Pelagibaculum spongiae: one gene and its partner. Each later gene encodes a partner of the first gene's protein in a complex. Links are inferred from orthologs where the notes say so. Each region holds a gene or a part of one and is shown on either strand. Other genes may lie near its edges.

What was found.
Region 2: the proteins of metK (region 1) and groL are in contact, whole or in part, in a cryo-EM structure (PDB 8P4O), measured with the Escherichia coli proteins. The link is inferred for Pelagibaculum spongiae from one-to-one orthologs.

What each region holds. Positions count from the first base shown.
Region 1 is NZ_QDDL01000001.1:882,602-885,929, forward strand. What follows is about bases 249-3,248. They hold metK (methionine adenosyltransferase), read left to right. Parts: upstream 249-1,169; coding sequence 1,170-2,327; downstream 2,328-3,248. Other genes in these bases: DC094_RS03805 (ArsR/SmtB family transcription factor), read left to right, coding at 249-1,173; ahcY (adenosylhomocysteinase), read left to right, coding at 2,437-3,248. Also shown: DC094_RS03800 (hypothetical protein), read left to right, coding at 1-116; more of DC094_RS03805, read left to right, coding at 187-248; more of ahcY, read left to right, coding at 3,249-3,328. UniProt on the Escherichia coli protein: Catalyzes the formation of S-adenosylmethionine (AdoMet) from methionine and ATP.
Region 2 is NZ_QDDL01000008.1:20,493-23,805, reverse strand. Bases 79-3,063 are described here. They hold groL (chaperonin GroEL), read right to left. Parts: upstream 2,402-3,063; coding sequence 755-2,401; downstream 79-754. Other genes in these bases: cutA (divalent-cation tolerance protein CutA), read left to right, coding at 3,015-3,063; DC094_RS16335 (co-chaperone GroES), read right to left, coding at 2,472-2,762; msrA (peptide-methionine (S)-S-oxide reductase MsrA), read right to left, coding at 79-586. In the rest of the region: more of msrA, read right to left, coding at 1-78; more of cutA, read left to right, coding at 3,064-3,313.

The DNA of each region.
Region 1 (3,328 bases):
ACTGTCAGCTTAGCTTGCTCACTTATCTCAAATTTGTGAGAAGTAATTATTACCCCGCCGGTTCAAAAAATTACTCCATCTCTTTCCACCACCTCAGCAACCAACTCCTGGATTGACACAACCCAATATCAAAAAATATTGATATTGGGTTGTGCAAGCTAAATCAGCCAGCTAGACTTGCGCCCTATGAATACTCCTGAAATTACCACCGACGCTCTGGCAGTCATGCTTAAAGCAGCTGGCGACAGTTTGCGTTTGGGCATATTGCGAGCACTTAAAGACAACTCCTTTGGTGTGCTTGAACTGTGCCAGATTTTTGCTGGCAAGCAGTCGGGAGTGAGCCATCACTTAAAAGTCTTGAGCAAGGCTGGGCTGGTTGCTCAACGCCGGGAAGGCAATGCGATATTTTATCGCCGTGCTTTGGTTGCAGATCAGCAGGCCGATGCAGATTTATTGGTGTCGTTATACGCCACTATTGATCAACTACCACTGACTGGCGATGTTCAAGACAGATTAAACCTAGTGCTCAGTGAACGTGCAGAGCACGCCCGGGAATTCTTTGCTAATCATGCTAAGGAATTTCCCGACCACCAGGATTTAATTGCTCACTATCCACAATATGGCGAAGCAATTGGCGATTTACTGGAAAGCATCCACTTTCCACAATTGGCTCAGGCAGTTGAAATTGGCCCGGGACAAGGAGAGTTTCTGGCGCGATTGGCACCGAGGTTTGAGAAAATCTATGCGGTGGATATTTCGTCCGAAATGCTTGAACAGTCGCGGCAATTTGCTTTGGATAATGGCTACTCACATATCGAGTTTATCCATGGCGATATTAATACCGTACTGGAAAAAGACCTCAAGTGTGACTGTTTGGTACTGAATATGGTGTTACACCATGTGCCAACACCGGCGCAGCTATTTAAAACTGCGGCAAAACTGATTAATCCTGGCGGCGCATTATTGATTACCGATTTGTGCCGCCACAACCAAAGTTGGGCTAGAGATAACTGCGGTGATTTCTGGCTCGGATTTGATACTGAAGAGCTGACCGCCTGGGCGCAATCTGCCGGATTAGAAGACGGCGATCGCCTGTATTTGGGACTGAAAAATGGCTTCCAAATTCAGCTGCGGCGATTTGACCAACCTGTTATTGGAATTGTAAAAAAATGAGTGAATACAGCCTTTTTACCTCTGAATCTGTATCCGAAGGCCATCCTGACAAAATGGCTGACCAGATTTCTGATGCCATCCTTGATGCGATGTTGGAACAGGACCCGCATGCTCGGGTAGCTGTTGAAACCATGGTTAAAACCGGTATGGCAATTGTTGCCGGTGAAGTACGCACTAGCTGCTACGTTGACCTAGAAGGTCTGGTTCGCCAGGTAATTAACGACATCGGCTACACCAGTAGCGATGTTGGTTTCGACGGTAATTCTTGCGCAGTCATTAATGCCATCGGCAAGCAGTCTGGCGATATCGCCATGGGCGTTGACGAAGGCGAAACTAAAGATCTTGGCGCAGGTGACCAAGGCTTAATGTTTGGTTATGCCACCGATGAAACGCCATCACTGATGCCCGCCCCAATTTACTACAGCCATTTGCTGGTAAAACGTCAGGCAGAATTACGCAAAAATGGCACCCTGCCATGGTTGCGCCCTGATGCAAAATCACAGCTGACTTTGCGTTATGACGAAAACGGTAAGCCAGTGGCTGTTGATGCGGTTGTTTTATCGACTCAGCACAATCCAGATATCAATTTAGAAGATCTGCGTGAAGCAGTTAAGCGCGACATTATTTTACCGGTACTGCCGAAGGAATGGATTCATGCTGACACCAAGTTCCACATCAACCCAACCGGTAATTTCGTTATTGGTGGTCCAGTGGGCGATTGCGGCTTAACTGGCCGTAAAATCATCGTCGATACTTATGGCGGAATGGCACGTCACGGTGGCGGTGCATTCTCTGGTAAAGATCCATCAAAAGTTGACCGTTCAGCTGCCTATGCTGGCCGTTATGTTGCAAAAAACATTGTTGCAGCAGGTTTAGCGTCGCGTTGTGAAATTCAGATTTCCTACGCAATTGGTGTATCAGAACCGACTTCAATTTCTTTGAATACTTTCGGTACTGGCAAGATTTCTGATACAGCAATCATCGAGTTAGTTCGCCAGCACTTTGACTTGACGCCAGGCGGTATTATCGAAATGCTCGATCTGCGTCGTCCGATTTATCGCGCTACTGCGGCCTATGGCCACTTTGGTCGTGAAGACGAAGCATTCACTTGGGAAAAAACAGACAAGGCCGAAGTTTTGAAGGCAGCCTTATAAGCAAGGATCGGTTAACACCCGAAGAGCTTCGGCTCTAAAGCAGTTCATGTGTTAGCGGTCCTGTTATTCGGCAAGTGATTTCACTTGCCGAATTTAACCAGCGGACAGGATGACAATAATGAACAACGAACTGAAAGCTACAGTACCCTTGAACGACTACAAAATTGCCGATATTTCTCTAGCCAATTGGGGCCGTGAAGAAATGGCAATTGCCGAAACTGAAATGCCCGCGTTAATGGCAATTCGGCAAAAATATCGATCCAGCCAACCGCTTGCCGGTGCTCAAATTCTCGGCTGTATCCATATGACCATTCAAACTGCGGTACTGATCGAGACTCTGATTGAACTCGGAGCTGAAGTTCGATGGTCATCTTGTAATATTTTCTCTACCCAAGATCATGCAGCTGCTGCGATTGCCGTTGCGGGTATTCCGGTATTTGCCTGGAAAGGTGAAACTGAAGCCGAATATGAATGGTGCTTGGAACAATCTATCGGTATCGGCGTTGCAGGTTGGAAACCCAATATGGTGTTGGATGACGGCGGTGATTTAACCCTGCTATTGCATGAAAAGTATCCACAACTGCTGGATCATATTCATGGCATTACCGAAGAAACAACTACCGGCGTGCATCGTTTATTGGAAATGCTGGAAAAAGACCAACTCAAGGTTCCGGCAATTAATGTAAACGACTCTGTCACCAAATCAAAAAATGATAATAAATATGGTTGTCGGCATAGCTTAAATGACGCGATTAAAAGAGCGACGGATCATTTGTTGGCTGGAAAAAAAGCGTTAGTCGTTGGTTATGGTGATGTTGGTAAAGGCTCTGCAGCCTCACTTCGACAAGAAGGGATGATTGTTAAAATCACCGAAGTTGACCCAATCTGTGCCATGCAAGCCTGCATGGATGGCTTTGAAGTAGTGTCTGCTTACCAAAATGGTGTTAACGATGGCCTAGCAGAAAACCTGAATCGGACATTATTAGACAATGTCGATTTGC
Region 2 (3,313 bases), on another replicon or contig:
CTAGCTCGCCCCAAAGTCTTTTTAGTCGATCATCACGGCCACAACCACTGCGGTAATACTTATAGCGCCATGGGTTCTTCTTGGCATAATCCTGATGATAATCTTCTGCTGGATAAAACTTGCTAGCGGGCTTTAATTCGGTATAAATTCTTTCAAAACGCCCGCTCGCTTTTAAATCAACCAGACTTTTTTCTGCTGCTGCTTGTTGCTCTGGGTTGAGATAATAAATACCGCTGCGATATTGAGAGCCAGAGTCACAGAACTGGCGATTTTTTACAGTAGGATCGACATTATGCCAGAACACACTCAATAACTTCTCATAACTCACTTTGGACGGATCATAAGTCACCTTTACCGCCTCAGTATGCCCAGTACGACCAGCAGAGACTTGTTTGTAAGTTGGATTGCTTTGTCTTCCATCGGTATAGCCACTCACCGCCTCAATCACACCCTCAACTTTTTCAAAATCAGATTCGGTACACCAAAAGCAACCACTGGCGAAAATCGCTTCAGCTTTTTCCTGGGCATTAACAGAAAAAGTGCTTATGAGTAATAAAACGGGCAACAAGGAAATCTTTTTCAGCATCTTATAATTCTCAGTGGTTCTATGGAACAATCTTGCTTATAGGTACTTGGGCTTATTTTTTCAAGATTAGTTCATTCAACATTTTTAGTTCTGATAAAAACTAAAAAACCCCGCCTAAGCGGGGTTTTTTATAAAATGGGTCGAGCTAAGAAGAAGTAGAGTTTAGCGCTACATCATTCCGCCCATGCCGCCCATTCCACCCATGCCGCCCATATCAGGCATTGCAGGTGCAGCAGCATCAGCTGGTTCATCAGCAACCATGCACTCAGTAGTGATCATAAGACCCGATACTGAAGCTGCGTGCTGCAGTGCTGAACGCGTTACCTTAGTAGGATCCAAGATACCCATTTCAACCATATCGCCGTATACACCCTTACCAGCGTTATAACCGTAGTTACCTTCGCCGTTAGCGACTTCATTTTGTACTACTGAAGCTTCGTCGCCAGCGTTAGCTGCGATTTGACGCAAAGGAGAAGACATAGAGCGACGCAATAATGCGATACCGGCATTTTGGTCTTCGTTGTCACCGACCAAACCTTCGATTGCTTTTTGCGCACGAACCAGAGCAACACCACCGCCAGGAACAATGCCTTCTTCAACTGCAGCACGAGTTGCATGTAATGCATCTTCAACACGCGCTTTCTTTTCTTTCATTTCAACTTCAGTTGCTGCGCCAACCTTGATCACTGCAACACCGCCAGCCAATTTGGCTACGCGCTCTTGCAACTTCTCACGATCGTAATCAGATGAAGCTTCTTCGATTTGACGACGAATCAGGTCAACACGGCCAGCAATTGCCAAGCCTTCGCCTGCACCATCAACAATCACGGTTTCATCTTTAGAAACCTGAATTTTCTTAGCAGTACCTAAATGCTCAAGTGTCGCTGTCTCTAATGACAGGCCAATTTCTTCAGCAATTACGGTTGCGCCAGTCAAAACTGCAATGTCGTCTAGCATAGCTTTACGACGATCGCCGAAGCCAGGTGCCTTAACCGCGGCAACTTTCATTACACCGCGCATTGAGTTAACGACCAATGTTGCAAGCGCTTCGCCTTCAACATCTTCAGCAACGATTAATAATGGCTTGCCCGCTTTAGCAACGCCTTCCAGCAATGGCAGCATTTCGCGGATGTTGCCGATTTTCTTATCTACTAACAGAATAAAAGGCGCTTCTAGTTCAGCAGTCATGCTTTGCTGATCATTGATGAAGTAAGGAGACAGGTAACCGCGATCAAACTGCATGCCTTCTACTACATCTAACTCGTTGTTTAGGCCTGAACCGTCTTCAACGGTGATAACACCTTCTTTACCCACTTTACCCATCGCTTCAGCGATGATGTTGCCGATTTCTTCATCGGAGTTTGCAGAGATAGTACCTACCTGAGCAATCGCTTTATCATCATTACAAGGCTTAGACATCGCTTGTAATTCTACAACAGCAGCTTTAACAGCTTTATCAATACCGCGCTTTAAGTCCATTGGGTTCATGCCAGCAGCAACGGCTTTCATGCCTTCGCTCAGGATAGATTGAGCTAGAACCGTTGCAGTAGTCGTACCGTCGCCAGCAACATCAGAAGTCTGGGAAGCGACTTCTTTAACCATCATCGCACCCATGTTTTCAAACTTGTCTGCCAGTTCGATTTCTTTGGCTACTGAAACACCATCTTTAGTTACGGTAGGTGCGCCGAAAGATTTTTCTAAAATAACGTTACGGCCTTTTGGCCCCAGCGTTGTTTTAACTGCGTCAGCCAGAATATTTACACCCGCAACCATACGGCTACGAGCGTTATCACCAAATTTGACTTCTTTAGCCATGATAAAAATCCTTTAAAAAATTTTGTTCAAAACGGGAATGAAATAAATACGAAGCGATTAGCTTTTCAGCTTAGCCTTCAACGATGGCCAAAATGTCGCTTTCGCTCATTACCAGCAACTCTTCGCCATCAACCTTAACGGTTGAACTGCCGTAGCCACCGAACAAAACCTTGTCGCCTTCTTTAACAGCCAGCGCACGCACATCGCCATTATCCAAAATACGACCAGCGCCAACTGCTACGATCTCGCCCTGGTTAGGTTTTTCAGTCGCGGAACCTGGCAGTAAAATTCCACCAGCAGAAGTTGCTTCTTCTTCGCTGCGACGAATTACTACGCGATCATGCAACGGACGAATTTTCATTTCTATCTCCTGGTTCTATATATTCAGTAACTGCTTGTTAAGTAATTAGTTAACTTGACAATGCAGGTTTATATCAAATTTGGCCATTGTCTATCAGCCAGATACACCACGATGTTGGGGGTATGTAAAACCATTTCAATAGTTGAACAAAAAAAAATATCGGTGATAACGATTCTCAATTGCAACCATATCTGCAAATTAAAAGTGGTATAGTCGATAGGTCACTAGCCCGCTTGTAGACAGGAGTTCGCAATGACTGTTAAAGATCCGATGATTGCTTTTTGCAGCTGCCCCGACATTGAAATTGCTCGAAGGGTTTCCGATCAAATGGTAAGAGAAAAGTTGGCCGCTTGCGTCAGTTTATTTCCGGGAATCGAATCGATTTATCAGTGGCAAGATGAAATCGAGCATGCCCAAGAAGTCATGCTGATGATTAAAACCACCAAAGCCAATTGGAAATCATTAGAAAAACTGATTCTCGACAAACACCCATATGAACTACCTGAACTTATTGCAGTCGATATTAGCAACGGAATTCCCGATTATCTCAG